3 regions of the Staphylococcus sp. Marseille-Q1834 genome follow, and region 1 is predicted to be linked to each of the others. Evidence: predicted binding sites of a transcription regulator. Region 1 holds the regulator's gene; each other region holds the start of a gene.
What was found. The regulator CtsR, encoded in region 1, represses protease genes until heat stress. The targets are predictions, from matches to a motif close to ATGGTCAATAAAGGTCAAACA.
Positions count from the first base shown of each region.

Region 2: clpB (ATP-dependent chaperone ClpB) is a predicted target of CtsR. The motif match lies at 1,885-1,905, and genes of this name have one in related genera.
Region 3: clpP (ATP-dependent Clp endopeptidase proteolytic subunit ClpP) is a predicted target of CtsR. The motif match lies at 3,095-3,115, and genes of this name have one in related genera.

Region 1 covers NZ_CAKASN010000001.1:611,821-622,673, reverse strand. Annotated here, with positions in the region: rRNA gene LIX58_RS03190 (23S ribosomal RNA) at 1-84, shown strand, start outside; rRNA gene rrf (5S ribosomal RNA) at 154-268, shown strand; gene LIX58_RS03180 (PLP-dependent aminotransferase family protein) at 390-1,754, opposite strand; gene pdxS (pyridoxal 5'-phosphate synthase lyase subunit PdxS) at 1,853-2,740, shown strand; gene pdxT (pyridoxal 5'-phosphate synthase glutaminase subunit PdxT) at 2,744-3,298, shown strand; gene LIX58_RS03165 (NupC/NupG family nucleoside CNT transporter) at 3,403-4,617, opposite strand; gene LIX58_RS03160 (CtsR family transcriptional regulator) at 4,774-5,235, shown strand; gene LIX58_RS03155 (UvrB/UvrC motif-containing protein) at 5,260-5,823, shown strand; gene LIX58_RS03150 (protein arginine kinase) at 5,816-6,823, shown strand; gene LIX58_RS03145 (ATP-dependent Clp protease ATP-binding subunit) at 6,839-9,313, shown strand; gene radA (DNA repair protein RadA) at 9,514-10,853, shown strand, end outside.
Region 2 covers NZ_CAKASN010000001.1:220,313-231,165, reverse strand. Annotated here, with positions in the region: gene LIX58_RS01240 (acyltransferase family protein) at 1-1,627, shown strand, start outside; gene clpB (ATP-dependent chaperone ClpB) at 1,958-4,567, shown strand; gene LIX58_RS01230 (YjzD family protein) at 4,798-4,998, opposite strand; gene LIX58_RS01225 (beta-ketoacyl-ACP synthase III) at 5,233-6,174, shown strand; gene fabF (beta-ketoacyl-ACP synthase II) at 6,188-7,432, shown strand; gene LIX58_RS01215 (DUF3899 domain-containing protein) at 7,637-8,014, opposite strand; gene opp3b (oligopeptide ABC transporter permease) at 8,262-9,188, shown strand; gene opp3C (oligopeptide ABC transporter permease) at 9,188-10,255, shown strand; gene LIX58_RS01200 (ABC transporter ATP-binding protein) at 10,273-10,853, shown strand, end outside.
Region 3 covers NZ_CAKASN010000001.1:334,165-345,017, forward strand. Annotated here, with positions in the region: gene LIX58_RS01780 (DUF4887 domain-containing protein) at 1-589, opposite strand, end outside; gene LIX58_RS01785 (TIGR01777 family oxidoreductase) at 1,293-2,192, shown strand; gene LIX58_RS01790 (hypothetical protein) at 2,211-2,399, shown strand; gene clpP (ATP-dependent Clp endopeptidase proteolytic subunit ClpP) at 2,456-3,049, opposite strand; tRNA gene LIX58_RS01800 (tRNA-Arg) at 3,220-3,291, shown strand; gene whiA (DNA-binding protein WhiA) at 3,482-4,426, opposite strand; gene LIX58_RS01810 (gluconeogenesis factor YvcK family protein) at 4,568-5,554, opposite strand; gene rapZ (RNase adapter RapZ) at 5,551-6,474, opposite strand; gene trxB (thioredoxin-disulfide reductase) at 6,677-7,618, opposite strand; gene LIX58_RS01825 (tetratricopeptide repeat protein) at 7,682-9,121, opposite strand; gene LIX58_RS01830 (acyltransferase) at 9,140-9,619, opposite strand; gene lgt (prolipoprotein diacylglyceryl transferase) at 9,619-10,464, opposite strand; gene hprK (HPr(Ser) kinase/phosphatase) at 10,468-10,853, opposite strand, start outside.

The DNA.
Region 1 (10,853 bases):
AAGATGATGAGGTTAATAGGTTCGAGGTGGAAGCGTGGCGACACGTGGAGCTGACGAATACTAATCGATCGAAGACTTAATCAATTTTTTCAAAGTTTTGCGACGCAAAATCTTTACTTACTATCTAGTTTTGAATGTATAATCATTCACTTGTCTGGTGACAATGGCAAGGAGGTCACACCTGTTCCCATGCCGAACACAGAAGTTAAGCTCCTTAGCGCCGATGGTAGTTGGATTTACGTTCCGCTAGAGTAGGACGTTGCCAGGCAATTAAATCGTATGGATGCGATGAGCCAATATCGAGACCGCAAGGTCTCTTTTTTTATGTCTAAAAGAAGGGTGAAGCACAAATCAGTAATTAAAATGATTCGTACTTCACCTTTCTTTTCTTATATAGTTAATGCTTTTATTAATGCGTTTGTATGTGTTTCTAATTCGTCGTTTGGTATACCTCCAAAACCTAATATAAATTTTGGATGTTTTTGTACGATATTGTCATAATGATAGACTTTTAATTTTAAACTTAATTGTTCTGCATTTTCCATACATTCTTTTAATGTGAGACCATTTATAACTTTGATAGTAAAATGCATCCCCGTAAGCGCACCTTCTACGAGTAGTTGATCGTTATATGGTTTTAAACGTTTAAGTATATAATCTAGTTTCTCCCGATATATTCTTCTCATTTTATTTAAATGTCGCTCAAAGCTACCTGAAGCCATGAAATTAGCTATAATGTGTTGAATATGAACGGGAACCGTATTACTTTCTTTATGTGGCATGTCATAATATCTTTGTAATAATTTATTTGGAAGTACAAGATAAGCAATACGACAACTTGGAAATAATGATTTTGAAAATGTACTAATATAAATGACTTTTTCGTTTTTATCTAAACTTTGTAGAGCAGGTATAGGTTTACCATAGTATCTAAATTCTGAATCATAGTCGTCTTCAATAATATAATGTTCTTCTTTTTGATGTGCCCATTTAATCAGTTGGGTTCTTTTTTTTAAATTCATCACATAGCCAGTTGGAAATTGATGAGAAGGTGTAATATATAATATATCATTATTTGAATGAATAACTTGATTAGTGTTTATGCCATCTTTTTCTACTGTAGCTTGGATATAATCATGATTTTTCTTATCTAATACTTGTTTAATAGGAGGATAACTTGGCTTTTCTATAATAAATGAGGAATCTTTCAATAATTCTGTGACCATATTTAATAGTTGTTCTGTCGAAGAACCTATAATGATTTGTTTAGGATGAGAAGACACGCCACGACTATTAAATAAGTAATGAGCGATTTGTTGTCTTAATGACAACTCTCCTTGTATATCGCCCTTATCTAAAAGCGCTAATTGATTATCTTCAAATACTTCTTTAGCATATTTTCTAAATAAATGAAGAGGAAAATATTCTGCATCAATTTCAGCTAAATTAAAAGCATATTGATAGTGAGATTCGATGTATTCTTCTTTGTCAGTATTTATTTGAAAGTCATTTGTATTAACGATAGGAAGGGCTTGAATATCTGAAACATAATAACCTGAACGTGGTTTTGAATATATAAATCCCTCATCTAACAAAAGTTGATAGGCGTGTTCTATAGTAGTATGACTTAAAGATAAGTGTTCACTTAATTGGCGTTTAGATGGGAATTTATCATTGGCTTGATACTGACCCTCGATAATTTGGTTTTTTAACTTTTCATAAAGTGAAATATATAATTTTTGTTTATTAGACATAGTAAACTGGCCCCTAATTTTATAAATAAATTGTACCTTTTTAAATATCAGTTTATAACTTAAAATAGATTTAATCAATCGGAAAAGGGGTAAATGATATGTCTAAAATTGTTGGATCAGATAGAGTTAAACGAGGAATGGCTGAAATGCAAAAAGGCGGCGTTATTATGGACGTTGTCAATGCAGAACAAGCTAGAATTGCTGAAGAAGCAGGTGCAGTAGCAGTTATGGCTTTAGAACGTGTACCATCTGACATCAGAGCAGCTGGTGGGGTAGCACGTAGCGCTAATCCAAAGATTGTTGAAGAAGTTATGAATGCAGTATCTATTCCTGTTATGGCTAAAGCACGTATTGGTCATATTACTGAAGCACGCGTGTTAGAAGCAATGGGCGTAGACTATATTGATGAATCAGAAGTGTTAACTCCTGCTGATGAAGAATATCACTTAAGAAAAGATCAATTCACAGTACCTTTCGTTTGTGGTTGCCGTAATTTAGGTGAAGCAGCACGTCGTATTGGTGAAGGTGCAGCAATGTTACGTACTAAAGGTGAACCTGGTACTGGTAACATCGTTGAAGCAGTAAGACATATGAGAAAAGTTAACTCTGAAGTAAGTCGTTTAGTAGTAATGAATGATGATGAAATCATGACTTACGCTAAAGAGTTAGGTGCACCATATGAAGTGTTAAAACAAATTAAAGATAATGGCCGTTTACCAGTAGTTAACTTTGCAGCTGGTGGGGTAGCAACACCTCAAGATGCTGCATTAATGATGGAATTAGGAGCTGACGGTGTATTCGTTGGTTCAGGTATTTTCAAATCAGAAGACCCTGAGAAATTTGCTAAAGCTATTGTTCAAGCTACAACTCATTACCAAGATTATGAATTAATCGGTAAATTAGCAGCTGAATTAGGTACTGCTATGAAAGGTTTAGATATGAACAAAATTTCATTAGAAGAACGTATGCAAGAGCGTGGTTGGTAAGCTATGAAAATTGGTGTATTAGCATTACAAGGTGCCGTGCGTGAACATATTCGACATATTGAATTAAGTGGTCACGAAGGTATTGCAGTAAAAAAGGTTGAACAATTAGATGAAATAGATGGCTTAATTCTTCCTGGTGGTGAATCTACTACTTTGAGAAGACTTATGGATCTATATGGTTTTAAGGAAAAGTTACAACAGTCTGACTTACCAATGTTTGGTACATGTGCAGGATTAATTGTCCTTGCGAAAGATGTCGAAGGTGAAACAGGATATTTAAAAAAATTGGATATTACCGTTGAACGTAATTCATTTGGTAGACAGGTTGATAGTTTTGAAGCTGAACTTGATATTAAAGGCATTGCTGAAGATATAGATGGTGTATTTATACGTGCGCCACATATCTCTAGCGTAGAAGATGGTGTAGAAGTATTGAGTACTGTAGGTGACAAGATTGTTGCCGTTAAACAAGGCAAATATTTAGGGGTATCATTCCACCCTGAATTAACTGATGATTATAGAGTGACACAGTACTTTATTGATCACATGGTTAAGTAATATAAATTCTTAGGAGGCGCTCAAAATGAGTGCCTCCTTTTTCAAAAATAAAAACCTAGAACTTTCTACATAGTGAAAAGTTCTAGGTTTATTTAAACTCTATATTAAATAAAGAATCCAGCGATTGCTGCTGAGATGAATGAAACTAATGTCGCACCGAATAAAAGTTTAAGACCGAAGCGGGCTACGACGTCACCTTTCTCAGAGTTAAGTGATTTAATAGCACCTGAAATGATACCGATTGAACTGAAGTTAGCGAATGATACTAAGAATACTGAAGTAATACCTTTCGCATGTTCAGAGATACCTTTTAAGTGACCTAATGATTGCATCGCAACGAATTCATTAGATAATAATTTAGTTGCCATTACTGAACCTGATTTAACAGCATCTTCCCAAGGTACACCAGCTAAGAATGCTAATGGAGCAAAGACAAATCCAATTAAAGTTTGGAAATCCCATTTAATTGTACCACCAGATACTAAACTAAAGGCACCACTTACTAAACCATTTAATAATGCGATGATAGCGATATAACCGATTAACATAGCGCCAACGATAACGGCAACTTTAAATCCATCTAAAATGTATTCCCCTAACATTTCGAAGAAAGATTGTTTCTTCGTTTCGCTCTCATCTACTAATAATTTATCTTCTTCTTCATTAACTTTATATGGGTTAATGATTGAAGCGATAATGAAACCACCAAATAAGTTTAGAACAACGGCTGTTACAACGTATTTAGGTTCAATCAATGTAAAGTATGCACCGATGATTGATGCTGATACTGTAGACATTGCTGAAGCGGTTAATGTGTATAAACGTTGTTTAGGAATGTAAGGTAACTGTTGTTTTAATGAAATGAAAACTTCAGATTGTCCTAAAATAGCAGCGGCTACTGCGTTATAAGATTCTAAACGTCCCATACCATTAATTTTAGAAATTAAGAAACCTAACACGTTAATAATCCAAGGTAAAATTCTAGTGTATTGTAAGATACCAATTAATGCTGAAATGAATACGATTGGTAATAATACGCTAAAGAAGAATGGTGGGTTCTTAGGATCTACATATTTAAATCCACCAAATACGAAATTAACCCCTTCTGCTGCTTTTTGTAATAAGTAATTGAATCCTTCTGAGATTCCACCAATGACTGTAATACCTACTGTTGTTTTTAATAGAATAAACGCGAAAATAAGTTGGATAACAAGCAATATTCCAACATATTGCCAGCGGATATTTTTTCTGTCAGAGCTAAATAAAAATGCAAGTGCTAAAAAGAAAATTATCCCTATAATCCCAATAAGAATATGCATGATTCTACTCCTTTAAATTTTTATTTTACCTTATATAATACAATAAATTAGTGTAAGTAACATCATAATTTTTAAAATTATAAAAACAAATTGGTTGAAAAAGGTCAAAGATGCTCATATAATATAGTCAAAGAAGGTCAAAAGAGGTGGTAAATCATGCACAACATGTCTGACATCATAGAACAATACATTAAAAAATTATTTGAAGAAACTAATGAAGACGTGGTAGAAATTCAAAGAGCAAATATTGCTCAACGTTTCGACTGTGTACCTTCTCAATTAAATTATGTGATTAAAACAAGATTTACAAATGAACATGGCTATGAAATAGAGAGTAAACGTGGTGGCGGAGGTTACATCCGAATCACAAAAATTGAAAATAAAGATGCAACGGGGTATATTAATCACCTAATGCAACTTATCGGGCCATCTATTTCACAACAACAAGCGTATTACATTCTAGATGGTCTATTAGATAAAAATCTAATTACTGAAAGAGAAGCTCGAATGATACAAGCTGTTGTCGATCGTGAAACGTTAAAAATGGACGTGGTTGCTAGAGATATTATTAGAGCAAATATTTTAAAACGTTTGTTACCAATTATTAATTACTATTAATAGAGAAAAGCGAGGTGTCTATGTGTGCTTTGCGAAAATTGTCATTTAAATGAAGCAGAGGTTAAACTCACAGTTAAAAGTAAAGAAGGCGCTTCTGAAAAGTGGGTCTGTTCGATTTGTGCGCAAGGAGATAATCCATGGCATCAAAATGAACATACGTCGTCACATTCCCAGTTTCAAGATGATATAGAAGAAGCATTTGTGGTGAAACAAATTTTACAACATCTTGCTACTAAACATGGAATTAATTTTCACGAAGTGGCTTTTCAAGAAGAAAAACGATGTCCAACATGTAATATGACGTTAAAAGATATAGCGCATGTAGGGAAATTTGGATGTGCAAACTGTTATGCTACATTCAAAGAGGACATTATAGATATTGTGAGGCGAGTACAAGGTGGACAATTTGAACATATAGGTAAAACACCTCGCTCTTCACATAAAAAACTTGCTATAAAAAAACAGATTGAAGAAAAAACAAAATATTTAAATATATTAATAGAAGAACAGAACTTCGAAGAGGCTGCTGTGGTTAGAGATGAAATTAAAGCCTTAAAAGATGAGAGCGAGGTGGGACGTCATGAGTGATATCAACCCTCACATTAGTGATTGGATGAAAGAAACTTCTGAAGCGCCTATCGTTATGTCGTCACGTATTCGGTTAGCGCGTAATTTAGAAAATCATGTCCACCCATTAATGTTTCCATCTGAGCAATCAGGTTTTAGAGTGATTAATGAAGTTCAAGACGCATTACCTGAGTTAACATTGATGAGACTAGATACTATGGATCAACAAAATAAAATGAAACTAGTGGCAAAACATCTGATTAGTCCTGAATTAATTAAACAACCTGCCTCAGCGGTGTTATTAAATAATGATGAATCGATGAGTATCATGCTTAATGAAGAAGATCATATTCGCATTCAAGCAATGGGAAGTGATTTATCATTACATGAGTTATATCAACAGGCCTCTGAAATTGATGATCAGCTCGATGAAAAGCTTGATATAAGTTATGACGAGCATCTAGGTTATTTGACGACTTGCCCTACTAATGTAGGTACGGGTATGAGAGCAAGTGTCATGCTTCATTTACCTGGCCTATCTATTATGAAAAGAATGAATCGTATCGCTCAAACAATTAATCGTTTTGGATTTACGATTCGAGGTATATATGGAGAAGGCTCACAAGTTTACGGACATATTTATCAGGTTTCAAATCAGCTTACACTTGGTAAAACTGAAGAAGAAATTATTGATAATTTAACAGAAGTTGTTCAACAGATTATTAATGAAGAAAAACAAATCCGTGAACGATTAACTCAATATAATGAACTTGAAACATTAGATCGTATATATCGTTCATTAGGCATATTACAGAATAGCCGAATGATATCAATGGAAGAAGCGTCTTATAGATTAAGTGAAGTGAAATTAGGCGTAGATTTAGGCTATCTATCGTTAAATAATTTTAAATTTAATGAGCTAATGGTTAGCATACAATCCGCATTCTTATACAATGACGAAGATGAAACGGTATCTGTCAATCAACGTCGAGCAGATATTTTAAGAGAACATACAAAATAGGAGGTATAGAACGATATGCTATTTGGTAGATTAACTGAGCGCGCACAACGTGTGTTGGCACATGCGCAAGAAGAAGCAATCCGTTTGAACCATTCAAATATAGGTACAGAACATTTATTACTTGGTTTAATGAAAGAACCTGAAGGTATCGCAGCTAAAGTTTTAGAGAGCTTCAATATTACAGAAGATAAAGTGATTGAAGAAGTTGAGAAACTCATTGGTCACGGCCAAGAGCAAACAGGCACACTTCATTACACACCAAGAGCGAAGAAAGTGATTGAACTATCTATGGATGAAGCTAGAAAGCTACACCATAACTTTGTAGGTACAGAGCATATTTTATTAGGCTTAATCCGTGAAAATGAGGGCGTAGCAGCACGCGTCTTTGCCAATTTAGATTTAAATATTACAAAAGCACGTGCACAAGTAGTGAAAGCATTAGGTAGCCCAGAAATGAGCAATAAAAATGCTACAGTAAATAAATCTAATAACACACCAACATTAGATGGTTTAGCGCGTGATTTAACAGTCATTGCTAAAGATGGAACGTTAGATCCAGTTATTGGTAGAGATAAAGAAATTACACGTGTGATTGAAGTATTAAGCCGTCGTACTAAAAACAACCCAGTTTTAATCGGTGAACCTGGTGTGGGTAAAACAGCAATTGCTGAAGGTTTAGCACAAGCAATTGTAAATAATGAAGTACCTGAAACATTAAAAAATAAACGTGTCATGTCATTAGATATGGGTACAGTTGTTGCGGGTACAAAATATCGTGGCGAATTTGAAGAACGCTTGAAAAAAGTAATGGAAGAAATTCATCAAGCAGGTAATGTCATTCTATTTATCGATGAATTACACACATTAGTAGGTGCTGGTGGCGCTGAAGGTGCTATTGATGCATCAAATATTTTGAAACCTGCGTTAGCACGTGGTGAATTACAATGCATTGGTGCTACTACATTAGATGAATATCGTAAAAACATCGAGAAAGATGCAGCATTAGAACGTCGTTTCCAACCTATTCAAGTGGACGAACCTACGGTAGAGGATACAATTGCTATCCTTAAAGGTTTACGCGATCGTTATGAAGCACATCACCGCATTAACATTTCAGATGAAGCACTTGAAGCGGCTGCAAAATTAAGTGATCGTTATATTTCTGATCGCTTCTTACCAGACAAAGCAATCGACTTAATTGATGAAGCTAGTTCTAAAGTAAGATTAAAAAATCATACAACACCTAGTAATTTAAAAGAAATTGAACAAGAAATTGAAAAAGTGAAAAACGAAAAAGATGCTGCTGTTCATGCACAAGAATTCGAAAATGCAGCAAACTTACGTGATAAACAAACTAAATTAGAAAAACAATATGAAGATGCTAAAAATGAATGGAAAACATCTCAAGGTGGCCAATCTACTTCATTATCTCAAGAAGACATCGCTGAAGTGATTGCTGGTTGGACTTGTATTCCATTAACTAAGATTAACGAAACAGAATCTGATCGTTTATTAAACCTTGAAGACACATTGCATCAACGTGTTATTGGGCAAAACGATGCTGTCACTTCTATTAGTAAAGCAGTGCGTCGTGCTCGTGCTGGATTGAAAGATCCTAAACGTCCAATTGGTAGCTTTATCTTCTTAGGACCTACTGGTGTAGGTAAAACAGAATTAGCTCGTGCATTAGCTGAGTCAATGTTCGGTGAAGAGGATGCTATGATTCGCGTTGATATGAGTGAATTTATGGAGAAACATGCAGTGAGTCGTTTAGTCGGAGCGCCTCCAGGTTATGTAGGCCATGATGATGGTGGTCAATTAACTGAAAAAGTAAGACGCAAACCTTATTCAGTTATTTTATTCGATGAAATCGAAAAAGCACATCCAGATGTATTTAACATCTTGTTACAAGTTCTTGACGATGGTCATTTAACTGATACTAAAGGGCGTCAAGTTGACTTCCGTAATACAGTAATTATCATGACATCAAACGTAGGTGCACAAGAATTACAAGACCAACGTTTCGCTGGTTTCGGTGGTGGCACTGAGGGCCATGATTACGAAACAATTCGTAAAACAATGATGAAAGAATTGAAAAATGCTTTCCGCCCAGAATTCTTGAACCGAGTTGACGATATCATCGTCTTCCATAAACTTACTAAAGATGAATTGAAAGAAATCGTAACAATGATGGTTAATAAATTAACTAAACGTCTTTCAGAACAAGATATTGATATCATTGTAACGGATAAAGCAAAAGAAAAAATTGCTGATGAAGGATATGATCCAGAATACGGTGCACGTCCGTTAATCAGAGCGATTCAAAAAACAATTGAAGATAACTTAAGCGAATTAATCCTAGAAGGTAATCAAATCGAAGGTAAAGAAGTTATCATCGACCATGATGGTAATGAATTTAAATATGATATTCGTGAAAAAAATAATGACGACGTAACTGATGAAGAAACAACATCTGACGTTGAAGCGTAAATGATTTATCAAATTTAATTATGATAATACGAGGTCAAGACGAGTAGTAAGTCTTGACCTCGCTTTTATATAGCAGTGGTGTAGTTTGCTCTAATGATATATTAGACTTCTGCGCCACTTATTTTTCTATCTTTACATTTGTCATTATTAATCGATACATATAAAATAGATTTGTTCATAGAAAAATCGGAGGTGCAATTTTGGCCAAAAAGAAAGTGATTTTTGAGTGTATGGCTTGTGGCTACCAAACACCTAAATGGATGGGTAAATGTCCAAATTGTGGTGCATGGAACCAAATGGAAGAAATAGTTGAAAAAGCTGCAAACCCTAAACATGGCGTTAAAGCTAAAGAGTCTAGCGCTAAAGTACAAAAATTAAACAATATTAAGCATGAAGCAACACCAAGAGTTCAAACAGAATCTAAAGAATTTAACCGTGTTTTAGGTGGCGGTATTGTTAGCGGCTCATTAGTACTTATCGGTGGTGACCCAGGTATCGGTAAGTCTACATTGTTATTACAAATTTGTGCATCGCTATCACAAAAATTAAATGTACTCTACATTACGGGTGAGGAATCATTAAATCAAACTAAATTACGTGCAGATCGTCTTGAAGAAGATTCAAGTAATTTAAATGTTTTAGCTGAAACGGATTTAGAAGTTATTCACCAAACTGTACAACAAGAACAACCAGACATTTTAGTAGTGGATTCTATTCAGACGATATATCATCCTGAAATTAGTTCGGCCCCTGGTTCTGTCTCACAGGTACGTGAAAGTACGCAAAGTTTAATGAATATTGCTAAACAAATGAACATTGCTACTTTTATCGTTGGACACGTGACTAAAGAAGGACAAATTGCTGGGCCACGATTATTAGAACATATGGTAGATACAGTATTGTATTTCGAGGGCGATGAACATCACGCTTATCGAATTTTGCGCGCAGTTAAAAACCGTTTCGGTTCAACAAATGAAATGGGCATTTTCGAAATGAAACAAAGCGGGTTAAAGGGTGTACAAAACCCATCCGAAATGTTCTTAGAAGAACGTTCAACTAATGTTCCGGGCTCTACTATTGTTGCAACAATGGAAGGAACGCGACCACTACTTATTGAAGTGCAAGCTTTAGTAACGCCAACTACTTTTAATAACCCAAGACGTATGGCGACTGGTATTGATCATAATCGCTTAAGTTTATTAATGGCTGTATTAGAGAAGAAGGAAAATTATTTATTACAGCAACAAGATGCTTATATTAAAGTAGCAGGTGGCGTACGTTTAACAGAGCCTGCAGTAGATTTAAGTGTGATTGTAGCTACTGTCTCCAGCTTTAAAGATAAAGCAGTAGATGGCCTCGATTGTTATATTGGTGAAGTCGGTTTAACGGGTGAAGTTAGACGCGTATCACGTATTGAACAACGTGTGCAAGAAGCAGCGAAGTTAGGATTTGAAAGAGTAATTATTCCTCAAACGAATATTGGCGGCTGGACGTTCCCAGAAGGTCTTCGTGTAGTAGGTGTGTCAACAGTACATGAAGC
Region 2 (10,853 bases), 390 kb from region 1:
AGAATACGAAGAAACTGGCATTATTAATCTTAGACAGTTCTGGACGCGACGTATTAAACGTTTACTTCCTGCTGTTTTAGCACTTTTACTTGTGGTAGGATTAGCTACATTAATATTTGAACCGCAACAAATTGTTCGAGTGAAACATGATATGTTAGCCGCATTATTTTATGTTTCAAACTGGTGGTACATTGCAAAAGATGTAAACTACTTTGAACAATTTTCATTTATGCCGCTTAAACACTTATGGTCTTTAGCTATTGAAGAACAATTTTATTTATTTTTCCCATTCGTGTTAGTCATTTTATTATTAACGATTAAAAAGTATAGAAATGTTACATTGATATTTTGGATTGTATCGCTAATCTCACTATTAGCAATGGTGATCATTTCACAACCAAATGTAGGATATTCTCGTGTTTACTTCGGTACAGACACGCGTTTACAAACATTGTTACTTGGTGTGATATTAGCGTTTATGTGGCCACCTTTTAAATTAAAAGCGAATCCACCAGCTGTTTTACAACGAACAATTGATGGCGTGGGTATCGCCGGTTTGGTCATGTTAATTATATTATTCTTTACAGTAAGCGATAATAGTTCATGGATATATAATGGAGGATTCTACCTCATCTCAGGCATGACATTATTTATTATTGCAAGCGTGGTTCATCCCACTTCAATATTAGCAAGGATACTTAGTCATCCAGTCCTCGTTTATATTGGTAAACGGTCTTATAGTTTATATTTATGGCACTTTGCGGTTATCAGTTTCGTACATATTCACTATACGGATGGGCAAATTCCAACTTATGTCTATATTATTGATGTTATCTTAACTGTTCTATTCGCTGAATTGTCTTATCGTTATGTAGAAACGCCAGTTAGAAGAGAAGGGGTTAAAGCTTTCTCATTCAATCGTTTACGACGACCTAAGTTTATTAGAACTATCGTTACAATAGTGTTAACTATTCCATTACTGTTGATATTTGCCGGTGCTTTTGACCGTTTTGGAAAAGATGAAATAGCGGATAAAGCAAATTCATTTAATACGAATGAAACGGACAAATATTTAGTAAGAATGATGCCAGGAGAAAATATTAAACTTGATGGTTCATCAACTAAGAGTAAGAAAAAAACCCAAGTTTATACAAATATTAGCCCAGTATTAATTGGGGACTCTGTAATGGTTGATATTGGAGAAACATTCAAATCTCAAGTTCCAAAAGCTACGATTGACGGTAAAGTTGGACGCCATTTACAAGAGGCATTAACCGTGGCTAATAGCTATACCAATTATAATAAACCTTCCGATCAGGTTGTTTTAGAACTCGGTACAAATGGTGACTTTACTAAGGAAGAGCTTGATCAATTGATTAGTAAATTTGGTAAAGCGCAAATTTACTTAGTTAATACACGCGTACCAAGAGATTGGCAAGACAATGTTAATAAACAATTAGCTGATGCAGCTAAAACACATAAGAATGTTACCTTAGTCGATTGGTATAAACGTTCAGAAGGACATTCAGAATACTTTGCTTCAGACGGTGTTCACTTAGAAAATAGTGGTGTTGAAGCATTATCTGATGAAATTCTTAAAGCAATTAAGAAAAATACAAAAAATTAATAATAGTGACAGACCAGTAGAGTGAAACGACTCATTGAACTGGTCTGTTTTTTGTTTTCATTTATTTAGACAAAGTTTGACTATTATACTGTGAAGGTAAAAAATTTGATGTTTATTTGTGAGCACAATGTGATAAAACATGAAGTGAAAGATAATAATGAAAACACGTGAGACCAGTGGTGGCACGCATTTTCAAAAAATAAAAAAAGTTGAGTATAAATGTTGCTTAATAGTCAAAGAAGGTCTATAATGTAATTAAGGTCAAAGAAAGTCAAAGTCAAACAGAAGTATTTGACCTTGCTCTTATTAAATAAGTAGGGGTGAATAAATTTGGATATTAATCAAATGACATATGCAATTCAAGGCGCACTACAAAAAGCGGTTGAATTGAGTAAAGAAAATGAATTACAAAATATTGAAATTGAAGCTATATTAAAAGGAACTTTAGAAGAAACTGATAGCTTATTTAAAAGTATATTAGAACGCGCAAATATAGATACAGATGAATTAAATCAAGCGTATACAAATAAATTAAAAAATTATCCTTCAGTACAAGGAGATAACATTCAATATGGACAATATATCGGTTCAAAGGCAAATGAGTTATTAAATAAAGCTGAATCGTATATGAAAGAATATGAAGATGAATATATCTCAATGGAACATATCTTACGTGCTGCAATGGATATTGATGACATCACTAAACAATTTGTAGGTAATAAAGAAGAAGTAGTGAAAGAAATTATTACTAAAGTTAGAGGGGGAAATCATGTGACTTCACAAAATCCAGAAGTAAATTATGAAGCTTTAGAGAAATATGGTCGTGACTTAGTAGAAGAAGTACGCCAAGGTAAAATGGACCCTGTCATTGGTAGAGATGAAGAAATTCGTAATACAATTCGAATCTTAAGTCGTAAAACAAAAAATAATCCTGTGTTAATCGGTGAACCAGGGGTAGGTAAAACTGCGATTGTTGAAGGTTTAGCGCAACGTATTGTAAGAAAAGATGTGCCTGAATCTTTATTAGATAAAACCATCTTTGAATTAGACTTAAGTGCCTTAGTTGCTGGGGCGAAATTTAGAGGTGAATTTGAAGAACGTCTTAAAGCAGTGCTTAAAGAAGTAAAAGAATCTGATGGACGTATCATCTTATTCATCGACGAAATCCACATGTTAGTTGGTGCGGGTAAAACTGACGGCGCAATGGATGCTGGCAACATGTTGAAACCGATGTTAGCACGTGGTGAATTACATTGTATTGGTGCTACTACTTTAAATGAATATAGAGAATATATTGAAAAAGACTCTGCATTAGAACGTCGTTTCCAAAAAGTAGGCGTAAGTGAACCAGATGTTGAAGACACTATTTCAATCTTACGTGGTTTGAAAGAACGTTACGAAGTGTATCATGGGGTACGAATTCAAGACCGTGCCTTAGTAGCGGCAGCTGAATTATCAGATCGTTACATTACGGATAGATTCTTACCCGACAAAGCGATTGACTTAGTCGACCAAGCGTGTGCAACAATTCGTACTGAAATGGGTTCAAACCCAACTGAATTAGACCAAGTTAACCGTCGTGTAATGCAATTAGAAATCGAAGAAAGTGCATTGAAAAATGAATCTGACAATGCAAGTAAACATCGTTTAGAAGAGTTACAAGAAGAACTTTCTAATGAAAAAGAAAAACAAGCTGCTTTACAATCTCGTGTTGAACAAGAAAAAGAAAAAATTGCGAAAGTACAAGAAAAACGTGCTGAATTAGACCGTAGTCGTCAAGCATTAGAAGATGCACAAACTGAAAGTAACTATGAAAAAGCAGCTGAGTTACAATATGGTACCATTCCTCAATTGGAAAAAGAATTAAAAGAATTTGAGGAAGCATATCAAGATGAACAAGGCGACAGTGAACGTATGATTCGTGAAGTTGTTTCTGACGAAGAAATCGGCGACATTGTTAGTCAATGGACTGGTATTCCAGTATCTAAATTAGTTGAAACTGAAAGAGAAAAATTATTAAGCTTAGGCGATATCTTACACGAGCGTGTAGTAGGTCAAGATAAAGCCGTAGACTTAGTATCTGACGCTGTAGTTAGAGCACGTGCAGGTATTAAAGACCCTAACAGACCAATTGGTAGTTTCCTATTCTTAGGTCCAACTGGTGTAGGTAAAACTGAATTAGCTAAATCACTTGCTGCTTCATTATTCGATTCTGAAAAACACATGATCAGAATTGATATGAGTGAATATATGGAGAAACACTCTGTGTCTAGATTAATTGGTGCCCCTCCAGGCTACGTAGGTCATGATGAAGGCGGTCAATTAACTGAAGCGGTAAGACGTAATCCTTATTCAGTCATCTTGCTAGATGAAGTTGAAAAAGCACATAGTGATGTATTCAACGTATTACTTCAAATCTTAGACGAAGGTCGTTTAACTGACTCTAAAGGACGTAGCGTGGACTTTAAAAACACTATCATTATTATGACTAGTAACATTGGTTCACAAGTATTACTTGAAAACGTTAAAGATAGTGGTGAAATTACTGAAGACACTGAAAAAGCTGTAATGGATAGCTTACATGCCTTCTTTAAACCTGAAATCTTAAACCGTATGGATGATATTGTATTGTTCAAACCATTATCTATTAACGATATGAGTATGATTGTTGATAAAATTTTAACTCAATTAAACATTCGCTTAATGGATCAACGTATTTCAATTGAAGTATCTGATGATGCTAAAAAATGGTTAGGCGAAGAAGCATATGAACCACAATTTGGTGCAAGACCATTGAAACGATTTGTACAACGTCAAATTGAAACGCCATTAGCACGTATGATGATTAGAGAAAGTTTACCAGAAGGTACTGTAGTGAATGTCGGTTTAGATGACAATCACGAATTAACATTCGATGTACAAAAACCTGAGAATGAATAATGAGTTATGAAAAGAACCTAGGAAGTGTGATACGCACTTTCTAGGTTTTTATTTTGGGGGTGACTCCAATGTGTTTCTGCATATTGTGGGATTCGCTTAATCAAAGTATAGCTTAATCAAATGATGTTGGTAAGGGTTAGTAATTCATTTATAAAGTAAATGAAAAAATACGGTTGATGGAACATTAGAAGTTACATCAACCGTACTTTTGAACTATTTAATAAGTAATATTAAATATGTCTGTTACCTTTACGGGCATAATCGTTTGGTTTAATCATTGCGCCTAAGATAGCAATCATAATTGTAATGAATACTGCTAAAATGACTGGTGTAATAAAGTTTAAAGGGCCACCACCGTTTAAACTGTTTAACACGAAGTTAACCATTTGCATTAAGATTAACGCCCAGATAAATGTGATGAGGTGTTTCATACAAATGACCTCCAAAATTTATATACTTTTATTTTAATGTAAAGCGAATGGTTTGTATAGTGGTAGTAGAGTAAGTGTTAAAATTTATTCTAAAATTAATGACGTGCTATATTTTTGATTCATTTTCTTAAAGAGAAAAGAAAGACTAAAAAAGTATAACTACTTGAGTTGAGAAGAAAAAATGTGTTAAATTAATACCTGGTATTAAAAAACGAAGTAAGAAGGTGTACGTTCATGAACGTAGGTATAAAAGGTTTCGGTGCTTATGCACCTGATAAAGTGGTAGATAACGCCTATTTCGAAGAATTTCTAGATACATCAGATGAATGGATTTCAAAAATGACAGGCATTAAAGAAAGACGTTGGGCAAGTGAAGACCAAGATACGTCAGATTTAGCTTACGAAGCGAGTAAAAAAGCTATTGCAGATGCAGGCATTGAACCTACTGATATAGATATGATTATTGTTGCGACTGCGACTGGAGATATGCCATTCCCATCAGTAGCAAATATGTTACAAGAGAAATTAGGTACAGGCAAAGTGCCAACAATGGACCAATTGGCAGCATGTTCAGGCTTTATGTATTCAATGATTACTGCGAAACAATATGTACAATCTGGTGACTATAAAAATATTTTAGTTGTTGGTGCAGATAAATTATCTAAGATTACTGATTTAACTGATCGTTCTACAGCAGTATTATTCGGTGATGGCGCTGGTGCGGTAGTTATCGGTGAAGTATCTGAAGGACGAGGCATCATCAGTTACGAAATGGGATCTGATGGCTCAGGTGGAAAATACTTATACTTAAACAAAGATACTGGTAAACTAGTAATGAACGGACGTGAAGTGTTCAAATTCGCAGTTAGAATTATGGGCAATGCGTCTACACGTGTCGTAGAAAAAGCTGGTTTACAATCTGAAGATATTGATATGTTTGTTCCACATCAAGCGAACATCAGAATTATGGAATCAGCACGCGAAAGATTGGGTATAGAAAGAGAAAAGATGAGTGTTTCTGTTAATCGATTTGGTAACACTTCTGCAGCTTCAATACCTTTAAGTATTCAACAAGAACTAGAAAATGGAAGAATTAAAGACGATGATACTTTAGTATTAGTAGGTTTCGGTGGTGGCCTAACTTGGGGCGCTATGGTTATCAAATGGGGTAAATAGGAGGAAATAATGTATGACTGAGAATAAAAGAGTTGTGATTACAGGCATGGGTGCATTATCACCTATCGGAAACGATGCCCATTCAAGTTGGGAGAATGCTTTAAAAGGTGTGAACGGTATTGATACAATTACACGCGTTGACACTGAAGATTATAATGTTCATTTAGCAGGAGAACTTAAAGACTTTAATATTGAAGACCATATGGAGAAGAAAGAAGCACGCCGTATGGATCGTTTTACACAATACGCAGTAGTAGCTGCGCGTCAAGCAGTGGAAGATGCGAAGTTAACAATTAACGATGACAACGCGAATCGTATTGGTGTGTGGATTGGTTCAGGTATCGGTGGTATGGAAACGTTTGAAGTGGCACATACGACTTTACAAAAGAAAGGCCCAAGAAGAGTAAGCCCTTTCTTCGTGCCAATGCTAATTCCTGATATGGCGACTGGCCAAGTGTCAATTGATTTAGGTGCAAAAGGACCAAATGGTTCTACTGTGACTGCATGTGCAACAGGTACAAACTCAATTGGCGAAGCATTTAAAATCATCCAACGCGGTGATGCAGATGCAATGATTACAGGTGGTACGGAAGCACCTATTACACATATGGCGTTAGCAGGATTTAGCGCGAGTCGTGCTTTATCAACAAATGATGATAAAGAAACAGCTTGCCGTCCTTTCCAAGAAGGCCGTGATGGTTTCGTAATGGGTGAAGGTGCTGGTATCTTAGTTATTGAATCATTAGAATCAGCACAAGCCCGTGGTGCAGAAATTTATGCTGAAATTGTTGGCTATGGTTCAACAGGAGATGCATATCACATCACTGCACCAGCGCCAGAAGGTAAAGGTGGTTCTCGCGCTATGCAAGCTGCGTTAGATGATGCAGGCATTGAAGCGAAAGATGTTCAATACTTAAATGCCCACGGTACAAGTACACCAGTAGGCGATATGTACGAAATTCAAGCGATTAAGAACACATTTGGCGATGCTGCGAAAAACTTGAAAGTAAGCTCAACTAAGTCTATGACTGGCCACTTATTAGGTGCTACAGGCGGACTTGAAGCTATCTTCTCAGCATTATCTATTCGCGACTCTAAAGTGGCACCAACTATTCATGCTAATACGCCAGATCCAGAATGTGACTTAGATATCGTTCCAAATGAAGCACAAGACTTAGATATTACTTATGCTATGAGTAACAGCCTTGGCTTTGGTGGACACAACGCCGTATTAGTATTTAAGAAATTCGAAGCTTAAATAAATTATTTTTGAAAATGAAGGGAGCAGGACAGAAATTAAAATAATTTCGTTGTCCTGCCCCGGCAAGGATGACTAGATTTGAAAAAAGCTTGATTTAAGCGCATTTTCAAATCAGTCAACTACTGCCATAATGTTAATGAAGGCTGAGACATTTTATTTTGTCTCAGTCTTTCTTTTGTGTTGTGTGGAAAGGAAAAACATTTATAAAGCTAAAGAAATCATAATTGTAAAAATAAAATAAACAACATTACTCATTAAGGCAGGCCCTACCCATGTAGAAACAAAATAAGTCTCTTTCTTAGCATGTTGAGGATTAAAAAATTCATCATGTTCCATAGTCTTTTTTTTAGCGCGTGAAGAAAGTTGATAACGAATTCTTCTAAACCCATAACTCGTCGCATCAAAAATGCCTTCTTGAACAAGCAAAATGAGAAATATGATGATAAATATAATAAGAGATATGTAAAACAGGGTATTGATATATGAAATAAATGAATGATTAGTAAAAACAAGCCACAGTATTCCAGATAAAATGGGAGTAAGTAGTAACCATATTATCCAATTCTTTAAATCCCTCATAATGATGCCTCCAGTTGACGATTTAATTTATTTTAACTTACTTATAAAATAATATAAATACAGAATTTTAAAAATAATTTTAATAAAACATATGTGTTTATTAAAGATTGCAAAAAATTACACTTTTATTAATAAAATGTAAAATAATATTGCAAATGTATGAAAGTTGTATATATAATATTACTAAATATTTCTGAAAATTGTGAAGGGAATGTTAATTTTGAAAATTTAAAAAGGGGGATGCTTGATGACAAGGTATATATTGAAACGTTTAGGTTACATGTTTTTATCGCTATTCATTATTATTACAATCACATTTTTCTTAATGAAATTAATGCCTGGTTCACCATTTAATGATGCGAAATTAAGTGCTGAACAAAAGGAAATACTTAATGAAAAGTACGGTTTAAATGATCCAGTAGCAGTGCAATATCTTCATTATTTAAAAAATGTTGTCACAGGGGATTTTGGATATTCATTTCAATATCATAATCAACCGGTATGGGAGCTTATTAGACCGAGATTGATTCCATCAATGGAAATGGGTATTACCGCTATGGTGATTGGGGTTATTTTAGGTTTAATCCTAGGCGTAGCGGCAGCAACGAAACAAAATACTTGGGTGGACTATACAACAACTGTCATTTCAGTTATTGCTGTATCTGTACCTTCATTCGTATTAGCAGTACTTTTACAATATGTGTTTGCAGTACGATTACGCTGGTTCCCAGTAGCAGGGTGGGAAGGATTTTCAACAGCAGTCTTACCTTCATTAGCATTATCTGCAGGGGTAATGGCTACAGTAGCAAGGTATATTCGAGCAGAAATGATTGAAGTATTAAGTTCAGATTACATATTATTAGCAAGAGCAAAAGGGAACTCTTCTATGAGAGTATTGTTTGGGCACGCATTGAGAAATGCATTAATACCAATTATTACCATTCTTGTACCAATGTTAGCGGGGATACTAACAGGTACATTAACGATTGAGAATATTTTTGGTGTGCCAGGTTTAGGGGACCAATTTGTTAGATCGATTACCACAAATGATTTCTCAGTAATTATGGCTACAACACTATTATTCAGTACGCTATTTATAGTATCTATCTTTCTTGTTGATATCTTATATGGCGTGATTGACCCACGTATCCGTGTTCAAGGAGGTAAAAAATAATGGCAGATAAAAATTTTGAAAAAACGTTCGATGATCATTCAAATGCAGCTATGACACATACCTCTGAAGGTGCGGTATCTACTGGTTTTGTATTAAGAGAGCTAGATTTAAATAAAGAACCAGAAATGCAACGTGAAAGTAGAAACTTCTGGCAAGATGCTTGGACGCAACTTAAGAGAAATAAATTAGCATTAGTAGGAATGATTGGTCTTATTCTTATTATACTAATGGCGCTTGTTGGTCCACTGATGAGTAAACATGATTATGCAGAACAAAATGTTCAATATCGTAATTTACCAGCCAAGATTCCTGTATTAGATAAAATACACTTTTTACCTTTTGATGGTACAGGAAGCGATGGGAAAAACGCTTATAAGGAAGTAGGCGCAAAAGATAATTACTGGTTTGGTACAGACCAACTCGGGCGTGATTTATGGTCTAGAACATGGAAAGGCGCACAAATATCATTAATTATCGGTGTAGTTGCTGCACTACTAGATATCTTTATTGGGGTTGTTTACGGGGCTATATCTGGTTTCTTTGGAGGCCGAGTAGATAATATCATGCAACGTATTTTAGAAATTATTGCTTCAATTCCAAACCTTATTGTAGTTATTCTATTCGTACTTATCTTCGAACCTTCAATTTGGACAATTATTCTAGCTATGTCTATCACAGGATGGTTAGGAATGAGTAGGGTCGTTCGTGGTGAGTTCTTAAAATTAAAAAACCAAGAATTTGTTATGGCATCAAAAACATTAGGTGCATCAAAATTCAACTTAATATTCAAACATATTTTACCTAATACATTAGGGGCTATTGTAGTAACATCTATGTTTACTGTACCAAGTGCGATTTTCTTCGAAGCATTTTTAAGCTTTATTGGAATTGGTGTTCCTGCACCAAAAACATCACTTGGTTCATTAGTAAATGATGGACGTGCAATGTTATTAATTCATCCACATGAATTATTTATTCCAGCAACAATTTTAAGTTTATTAATCTTATTTTTCTATCTATTTAGTGATGGTTTACGCGATGCATTTGACCCTAAAATGCGTAAATAATAAAGGAGGCACACGTTATGTCAGAAAGAGTATTAGAAGTCAACGACTTGCATGTTTCCTTTGACATTACTGTTGGGGAAGTGCAAGCGGTTAGAGGCGTAGATTTTTATTTAAATAAAGGGGAAACATTAGCTATTGTAGGTGAATCAGGTTCAGGTAAGTCTGTGACTACAAAAGCAATTACAAAGCTATTCCAAGGAGATGCGGGTCGTATTAAAAAAGGTTCAATTGATTTTCTTGGGGAAGATTTAGCAAGTAAATCTGAGAAAGAATTAATTAAATTACGCGGAAAAGATATCTCAATGATATTCCAAGATCCAATGACATCACTTAATCCAACGATGCAAATTGGGAAGCAAGTCATGGAACCTTTAATTAAGCATCGTAATTATAGTAAAGCAGAAGCAAAAAAACGAGCATTGGAAATTTTAAACTTAGTTGGATTACCAAATGCTGAAAAACGTTTTAAAGCATATCCACATCAATTTTCAGGTGGTCAAAGACAAAGAATTGTTATCGCAACGGCTTTAGCATGTGAACCTAAAGTATTAATTGCAGATGAACCAACAACAGCATTGGATGTAACAATGCAGGCGCA
Region 3 (10,853 bases), 280 kb from region 1:
CATTATTGTTGTTATTATTATTTGAAGCTGAACCAGAATGTGTAGCATTTGATTGAGAAGAGTCATTTACATTATCATCATCGTCTCGTTCCTGTGTTGGTTGTTCTTGAGTATCTGTTGATTTATTTTGTGTAGAGTCTTGAGTTGATTTTTGTTGTTTAGTATTAGAATCATTCGTTGTTTCTCTCGTGCGCGGCGCTTGTTGCGTATTTTGTTGAGAAGATGGTGTAGCCTGTTGTGTTTGTCGTGTTTGTTGTGATTCTTGTGTTTCTTGTGTCTTAGGCGCTTGTCGTGTTCCTACATTGCCTTGATCAACGATATCTGCATTATATTGTTCATTGTTTTGTGCTGTATTTCTCTCTTTTGGTTGAGTTCCTTTTTCGTTATCCGCCTTATCTTTAGACTTTTCTTTTTTGTCTTTCTTATCTTCTTTTTTATCCTTATCATCTTTGTGCTTTTCTGTAGTTTGATTACTTAAACGTTCATTGCCACGTTTTGAATTATCTACAAATGAGAAAATAGCAAAAGCTAGTCCTATAAGTAAAAGTAAAATGACAATTGTACTGATAATTTTTGAAATACCACTCATTTTTAATTGTCTGCCTCCGTCATCTTAATTTTTTTCTAAGTCATATCATTTTCCACATTTAAACATAGTGGTGTATTTCTATGAATGTAGCATATAATTTTACAGCAATTACCTAAAAAATCATATTGAAAGAATTTAGGTTAAAAAATAAATATCATATATAATCTCTTATATATGATAACATCATAAGTACCAACAAACACTAAATTTAAATAAGTTATCTCATTCTATATTTGAAAGCGTGATAAAAAATGCATGAAGCCTTTTCAAAAGAAGGCTTTGATAATAGCACTACAAGTAAAACTACACATAAGTCGATGATGGTCAATAATGACCATTATGATGAGGATAAAAAATCGTCCTTTGATTTTTTACTGTTATCAATTATTTTTATCCCTTTAATCATATTACTCTTAAAAATTTTTTATTAGTACTATAATAGATATACAATAAACCCATACGATTAACGTATGGGTTATTACTAAAGGGAATCAAAATTGACCTTCGCTAATTATGGGTATACTAATATTAATTGAAAGATGTTAATAGTATGCGAAGGTTCTTCTTTATTATATCTTAAATTTTCCAAGAAATAATCAGGTTTACAGCTTAGGAAATGACATATTATTGACTAATCATTGGACATTATTTGAACAAAATAATGTGTTATTAGAATTAAAAACTATTCAAAAGAGGTGTAAACATGAAACAATATCTTATTACCGGTGGCACAGGAATGGTAGGTAGCCACTTAGTTGAAGAAATTAAAAAACAGGATGCGCATATCACTATCTTAACGCGTAGTGATAAAGAAAGTGATGAGCCTAAAATTTCATATATAAATTGGTCTAAAGATGGATGGGAAGACCAAGTTCCAGATATTGATGTGGTCATCAATCTTGCAGGTGCATCATTAAACAAACGATGGACTGAATCATATAAACAAATGATTATGACTAGTCGTATCCAATCTACACAAGCTTTAGTGGATTTATTTAAAAATCGTTCTAAAAAACCTGAAGTATTATTTAATGCAAGTGCCATGGGATATTATCCTCCAAGCTTACATCAAACATATACTGAGCAATATCACACACTTCCATTCGATTTCCTATCAGATGTAGTGTATCAATGGGAACGTATTGCTAAACAATTTGAGGATTTTGGTACCCGTGTTGTGTTAGGTAGATTTAGTATGATTTTATCTGAAGAGGGAGGTTCTCTCCCAATGATGAAATTGCCATATAAATTCTTTGTAGGTGGTAAATTAGGTTCTGGTCGTCAATGGTATTCTTGGATTCACATTGATGATTTAGTTCGCGCTATTTTATTTACGATTAATGAACCAGCTGCTAAAGGGCCATTCAATATGGCAGCCCCAATTCCTGAACGTCAAAATTTATTTGGTTATACGCTTGGTCGCGTTATGCATAGACCACATGAAACATGGGTTCCAGCCTTTGCCATGAGAGCAGCTTTAGGACAAATGTCTACAGTAGTGTTAGACACGCAAAAAGTGATACCTAACAAACTTGATGCGTTAAATTTTGATTTTAAATACCCTAACCTGAAGGTAGCTCTTAAAGATTTAATTAGCAAGTAAACATAGGAGTTTGATACCATGAATGACAACAAGTTAACCTATATTTTGCTTATTATTGCAAGCATATTTCTTATTTTGAATGGTATATTTGCTTTTGAAAATAATATAGCCATTATCATAATGTCTATATTTTTCTTAGTCATAGGTATACTATTATTAGGTGTATCAGTTAGATTATTATTAAAAGCATCAAAACATTCTAGATAAGTATAAGAAAAAAGGGAGCGCCATTTTCGGCGCTCCCTTTTAAATATTAATTTAACTTATTTATTTTGATCTTCAGGTTGCATTACACTATCAATTAAACCATATTCTTTAGCTTCGTCAGCTGTTAAGAAGTTATCGCGGTCAGTATCTTTTTGGATTTTTTCAATACTTTGACCAGTACGTTCAGCTAAAATTCTGTTTAATTTTTCACGTGTTTTTAGGATATGGTTAGCAGCGATTTCAATTTCAGTTGCTTGACCTTGAGCGCCACCTAATGGTTGGTGAATCATTACTTCAGCGTTAGGTAATGCGAATCGTTTACCTTTTGCACCAGCTGCTAATAAGAATGAACCCATTGAAGCAGCCATACCGATACAAATTGTTTGAACATCTGGTTTAATATGTTGAATTGTATCATAAATCGCAAATCCAGCAGTCACGCTACCGCCTGGAGAGTTAATATATAGATAAATGTCTTTTTCAGAGTCTTGAGCTTGTAAGAATAATAATTGTGATACAATTGAGTTTGCTACGTTATCATCAATTGCTGAACCTAACATGATGATACGGTCTTTTAATAAACGTGAATAAATATCGTAAGCACGTTCGCCACGATTTGTTGTTTCAATAACTGTAGGAATTAAATTCATTTATATTTCCTCCTTGTAATTAACTGTTGTCCTCATTTTACAACAAAAGTCAAATATGGTCAAAAATTAACTATTGACGCATTTTTTTAGTTTTTTGTACACTATAAACATATATACAGATTGTACTTTTAAAATTACAAATAGTACAGAAATTTGGCTTTTAATATTCTCTCCCCGTAGTGTAATGGATCGCACGTAAGATTCCGGTTCTTAAAATAGAGGTTCGATTCCTCTCGGGGGGATCAAATCTGTGATAAAACGCTGGTATTAAAGCGTTTTATTTTTTATTTAAGAAAGTATTTTCCTCAAAACTATTATCTAAATTTTTTTACTAATCCGTATATTTAAGTCATAAAAATATTTAATACAATCTTTTTTCCAATAATAAAAAAGATATTTTTGATTACCACTCAAAAATACCCTTCTTCATATTTATAATTCTATTTTCTCACCGCTTCGTATTTTATCAGCTAGTTCGTTTAATTTTCTCAAGCGATGGTTAACGCCTGATTTAGAAATAGGACCTGTCGAAATCATTTCCCCTAGTTCTTTTAATGAGATTTCTTGATGTTCTACACGCAATTTAGCAATTTCTCTTAATCGGTCTGGAAGATTCTCAATACCGATTTCTTCATCGATAAGTTGAATGCTTTGTACCTGTTTCATTGCAGCACTGACCGTTTTATTTAAATTAGCGGTTTCACAGTTTACTAAGCGGTTGACTGAGTTTCTCATATCTCTGACTATACGCACATCTTCAAATTTCAAGAGTGCTTGATAGCCGCCTATTAAACTTAGGAATTCAGAGATTTTTTCTGCTTCTTTTAAATACGCGATACTTCCCTTTTTACGTTCTAAATGTTTAGCATTTAAACCATAACTATTCATGAGCTTGGTTAATCCTTCAGAATGATTCTCATATTGAGAGAATATTTCTAGATGATATGAAGACGTTTCTGGATTATTGACCGAACCGCCTGCTAAAAACGCTCCACGTAAATAACTTCTACGCATTTCATCATCTTTAATCATACTTGCATCAATATCGTGTACAAAGATACCATTTTTTAAAATTCCAAGTTCATCAAGAATCTCTCTAGCTCTCACCTTAGTACGACAAATATATATATTATTTTTCTTTAATTTCATTTTCTTACGTACTAATATTTCAATTTCAACATTAAATATTCGTTTAATTAATGAGTAAATACGGCGTGCAGTTGTCGCATTTTCAGTTTGAACATTAATTACAAATTGTTGATTAGATAGACTGAGGGCACCGTTCATACGGATTAATGCGCTAAGTTCCGCTTTAGCGTTGCTTTCATCTACTTCTATACGTGTTAGTTCATTTTTCATGTCTGATGCAAAACTCATCGCCTTATTTACCTTCCTTTCTAATCATTATCATAAATATATGTAATTAACATTCCAAAATGAATTAAGTTAGCATAACGCGTCATTTATAAACACATGCTTTCTATTGTATCATAATTTTTATAGTGTAAAAATGACATCTTATTTCTTAGGTTTGAATTGAATGGTACTAGTTAATTCAAGTGCTAAATCATAAATTAATTTAGCAAGTTCTTTATTATTATGACGTACTAAATATTGATCATACACTTCTACTAAATGAGAAGATGTAATAATCTTAATATTATTCTTAGTTAAATCATCTTCATTCATAACTACAGGTTGAGCGTTACGATTTTTATAATGTTTTAAAATGTCTTCATCATATTTCTCATCGCTACAAATCACATAATCAATAAATTGCTTGCCAGCATGATCATGAATTGCATTAATATGATCTAAAACATCATAATTATTTGTTTCTCCCGGTTGTGTCATAATATTAGAAATATAAAGTTTAGGCGCTTTTGAACTCAGAATAGCATCTGACATGCCTTTAACGCATAAATTGGAAATGACACTAGTGTATAAAGAGCCAGGTCCTAGCACAATTAAATCCGCTTCAGTAAGAGCATCTATGGCTTCTTCCATAGGTTCTACGTTAGATGGTTCTAGATATACGCGCTCAATTCTTTTATTTTTTTGAGGGATTTTAGATTCCCCTTTAACAATTTTTCCATCTTCTAGAATGGCATTTAACATCACATTAGTGTTTGTAGACGGAATTACTTTCCCTTTAATATTTAAGATTTTACTTAATTCTTTAACCGCATGACCAAAGTCATTTTTAATATTAGTAAGTGCAGCTAATAAAAGATTCCCAAGTGAATGCCCTTCAATTTGATGTTCTTCAAAGCGATATTGAAATAATTCTTCTAATATAGGTTCTACATCACTAAGGGCTGCAATTACATTGCGAATATCACCTGGCGCAGGTATGTCCATTTCATTACGAATCTTCCCCGTGCTTCCTCCATCATCAGCTACTGTCACGATAGCAGTGATATCAATTGGATATTCCCTTAATCCCCTAGCTAATACTGATAGGCCTGTCCCCCCACCTATGAGTACAACTTTTAACTGTTTCATTTTTTCACGCCACTTTCAATATGTGCATCTCTGTGATGAACATAAACATTATAATCAAAAATCTCTCCAAGTTCTTGACCAATACGCTTAGCTAGTGCTACTGAACGATGTTGTCCGCCTGTACAACCTATCGCAATGACTAACTGAGCTTTTCCTTCTTTTTTATACCCTGGAACCATGAACTTTAGTAAATCCATTAGCTTCTCATAGAAAATTTCTGTCTCTTTCCATTTCATAACATAATTGTAGACCGCTTCATCTTCTCCCGTCATCGGTCTCAAGTCTTCTACATAATATGGGTTAGGTAAAAATCGAACATCAAATACTAAGTCAGCATCCATTTGAATCCCATGTTTGAAACCAAAACTTGTCACATTGATACTAAATGACTTGAAATTTTCATCTTTAAATTTCTTTTTAACTCTCTCTTTTAATTCTTTAGTTGTTAGGTCGGTAGTGTTTACAATATAGTTTGCAAAAGTACGAATTCTAGAAAGTAGTTGTCTTTCTTCAAGAATAGAGTCGATGAGTGACATTTGTCCATTTTCATTTAATGGATGGGCACGACGAGATTCTTTGTATCTAGAAATTAATTTTTCAGTATCCGCTTCTAAGAACATCACATCAACGATGACGTCGTTGCGACTCTTTATTGCATCAATTTCTTCTACTAATGACGTAAATAATTCTTTACCTCTTAAATCAATAGCAATCGCTACTTTTTGCAACGATGGGTTCCCTTGTTCCATTAATTCTACAAATTTCGGTAATAAAATAGGTGGTAAATTATCTACACAGAAGAAACCTATATCTTCAAGACATTGAATGACTACAGATTTACCTGCTCCTGATAATCCTGTCACTACTAATAATTCGCTTTTACTTATTTTTTCACTTGTTTCATTGCCTGTTTGATTTATCACTATGAACACCGCCCATTTAATCTATATTTATATCTAATATGTATGCATAAATATTTAATTACTTTCATAATATCACATGTTTAAGAGAACGTAACTAATGAGATCGTTTTGTTTATTGTTTCATTTTCAAATAAAAAAAGCTAGAACAATACCATTCATGAAAAGTACATCGAGGCATTATTCTAGCTTGATTCTATACTTACGCTTCTGCTTTATCTTTTAATTCTTCAATGTAGTCGATTGCGCTTTGAGCGGCAATACTACCATCACCAGTAGCCGTTACAATTTGACGTAGGCCTTTATCTCTTACATCTCCAGCTGCAAAAATACCAGGGACAGATGTTGTCATGTCATCTTTAGTAACGATATAACCCATATCATTAGTGATACCTAGGTTATTAAATGGTGTAGTTAATGGTTTCATTCCGATGTAGATGAATACACCGTCAGCATCTAATGTTTGTTCTGAGGCATCTTTAGTAGATACTAGTGTAACGGAACCTACTTTACCATCTTTTTCATTGATTGATTTTAATGTATGGCTCCAAATAAAGTCGATTTTGTCATTTTTGAATGCGCGATCTTGTAATATTTTTTGAGCTCTTAATTCGTCTCTACGGTGCACAATTGTAACCTTATCTGCAAACTTAGTTAAGAATGCGCCTTCTTCAACTGCAGAGTCACCGCCACCGATAACGAATAAGTTTTTATTTTTAAAGAATGCACCATCACATACTGCACAGTAACTTACGCCACGTCCACCTAATTCTTGTTCACCAGGCACGCCAATTTTTTTATATTCTGCACCAGTTGAAATAATAACAGCATGTGCTGTGATTTCTTTATTACCTAAATTAATGACTTTATAGTCACCTTTATCTTCAATAGATTTAATATCGCCATATTGATATTCAGCGCCAAATTTTTTCGCATGTTCGAACATTTTAGTTGATAAATCTGGGCCAGTAATCATTTCAAAACCTGGGAAGTTTTCTACTTCTTCTGTGTTAGCCATTTGGCCACCTGGCATTCCTCTTTCAATCATAACAGTGCTTAAGTTTGCACGTGATGCATAAACTGCTGCAGTCATACCAGCGGGTCCAGCACCGATAATCGCAACATCATAGTTTACTTCAGTCATTTTTATGCCTCCTACGTTTTTATTATCATGCGCATTATATATTATAAAAGTCATTTCTTAAATTTATATGCTCAACAACTGATTAATAGCGCTATCTAATTTGTATTTTGAAGTATTAAACAATTCAATCACTTCTTTTTTTGTCATATGGGTATCATAATAACGATGATAAAGGTAAACATGCGCTGCTATATATCTATCTACATCACTTAAATCTACTTCATTCGCGATTAATCCTTCACCTTTATCAATCCAGCTTATAAACAGCTCTGTATCTTGGCGTAACTCTTTATTTTTATAAAGTTTGAGTAAGCCACGATGAATAAAATCTAATTTATTCAAATGAAGGCCTTGTACTAAATAAGTTAGATACAGTTTTTCATAGTCATTCATCGTTTCTAAAACTGACCAAATTTCTTCAGTCATTAAAATTTCCTTACCATTTAACTGGTTTAATAAGAAGACACCATATAATCTATAATGACTATCATCGTCCATTAATAGTGGCTCAATTTTCTGATCAAATATTTGTTTACTTTCTTCTATCACCCATGGAGCGTAACCTACGTCTACTTTAGAAATCTGTAATAATTTGTCCCAAAATAGTTCACTTTGTTCTTTATTTCCAAGGTAATAATAATTAAAACTTAAAGCGTTAAACATTTGAATTGAAGCGAACTTACCCTTTTTGTACAGTGGTAATAAAAGTTGTTGTGAGGCTTCATATTGTTTTAAATAACTTAAGACAATGCCCAGTTTAAAACTTTCGTCATCGTTCATTGGTACGACTTTACTTAAAATCTTAAGATACTTTTGATATTTCTCAGTTTCATTGGTGTTATAGAGCAATAACGTATAGTGACACAAGGCGTGCACATCTGAATTATCTTCACTTAGCAGTGTTTCAAATAATTCTTTTGCCGTTTCATATTCACTTAAATACAAGTAACACATAGCTAATAAATTACGCACGACACGATGTTCTTGAATATATTCATCTTGTTGCAAAATGAAACTACGTGCTTCTTCTAAGCGCCCTTGTGAAAATAAATATTGGAATAAAAGTTGTGTCGCAAATAACTGCGCTTCTAATTCAATTTTTTCTTCACTAATGTAAGACACTTCGAATGTTTTTTCTAATTCAGCCCTATAATCTTTATCTTCAGTCAAAATCACATAATTAATACCAAACAAGAAGGCCTTGTTTGGCTCATTAAGTTCGATGTTCAATTCACTTAATTGATAATAACTTTCTTCTACATGGTCTTTTTTAATAATATTCTCGTAAAAAAGCTTTTCAGCTTGGCCACCTAAATTCATTTTAGTAAGACAATGCGTATAGTTGAGTTGAATATCAAAATCATCTGGTGACAAATCAAGCACTTTTTTATAGTACTCTGCTGCTTTTTTAAAGTCTTGTTGTTTAAATTTTTGATCTGCCATTTTACGATAGAAGTCTTCATCAAATACCATTGATATCACATTATTGTTCTTTTGTGCCATACTTTGTCACCTCTCTTTCTATTTATATTGGATATGCATTGGATTTCCATATGCAATCGCATTATCTGGGATATCTTTAGACACGATAGTGCCGGCTTTCACTATTACATTATGTCCGATATTAATACCTGGCAAAATAGTAGTATTAGCGCCTATTAAAGTGTTATGTCCAATCTTTACTGGACCATAACGATATTCTTCTACTAATACTTCATGCGTTAATATTGTAGTATTATAACCAATTACGCAATTATTGCCAATCGATATTAATTGAGGATGGAAAATATCTAGCATGACTTTATAGGCAATTGCGGTCTGTTTGCCGATATTCATTTTCAAAAGATGAATATAAATCCATCGTTTCAACTTTAAGTTTGGTATATAGCGACATAACTCAATGATTAACGTGTTTCGGAATGTTTTTGGAAAACTGACAAAGCGGTAAATACGCCATAATGGATTTACCGCCTGTCTTGTTATTTTGGTTAAACGTCGCATTATTTTGCATTCACCTTATTGTTAGGCCAACTTAATGGACCTGCTTCTTTATAAATCGGAGGATTATATTTTAACCGTCTATAAACGAATAAAATAAGTCCTACAATAATCAAGACAACAGATACGAATTGAGCAACACGTATATGACTCGTTAACATTAAACTGTCTGTTCTTAAGCCTTCTACAAAGAAACGACCAATTGAATACCATACTAAATAAAGTATAAAGGTTTCGCCTACGCGAAGATGCTTTCTAATCGTCATTAAGATAATAAATCCTAGGACGTCCCAAATCGATTCATATAAAAATGTCGGATGATAATAGACGCCTTCAATATACATATTTCGAATAATAAATTCAGGTATATGTAACTGTTCTAAAAATGTTCTAGAAACAGGTCCACCATGAGCTTCGTGGTTCATGAAATTACCCCAACGGCCAATGCCCTGCGCTAAGATAATACTTGGTGCTACGATATCCCCAATTTGAAATGGATTTAAATTTTTTATCTTACACACAATTATTCCGGTAATAAATCCGCCTATTAGACCACCATGTATCGCGATGCCCCCGTGCCAAATCTTAGGAATTTCTGCAGGATTCTCCATATAATAAGGCCATTGGAAAATCACAAAATAAATACGTGCAACTAAAAAGCCAAAGATAGCACTATAGAAAATGACATCGATTAATGTATCTTGGTGTAAGCCAACATATTTCAGACTTTCTTGGGCGATAAAGTAACCGATAAGGATACCCACAGCGATAATGATTCCATACCATTTAATAGATAAAGGTCCTAAGTTAAAGGCAGTTGGATCAATATAATTCAAATTCAACATCATGTCTTACTTCTCCTTGCTTTGATTACCTTTTCTTAAAATCTCTTCATTCAAGCGTTGGTTAAATTCTTCCGCCGTGTTAATGCCCATAATATTTAAACGGTAGTTCATTGCAGCTACTTCTATTATCACGGCTACGTTTCTACCCGGACGCACTGGGACGGTTTTTTTAGTAATTTCCGTATCGAGAATTTTTAAAGTTTCTTCGTTTAGACCAACGCGATCGTATAATTTATCTTTATTCCAATTTTCCAAATTAATATTTAAACGGATTTGCTTCTCCGTCAAAATAGATCCTGCACCAAACAATGTCATCACATTGATAATACCGAGGCCTCGAATTTCAAGCAAATGTTCAATTAATTTTGGTGGTGTACCAATCAATTCACCCT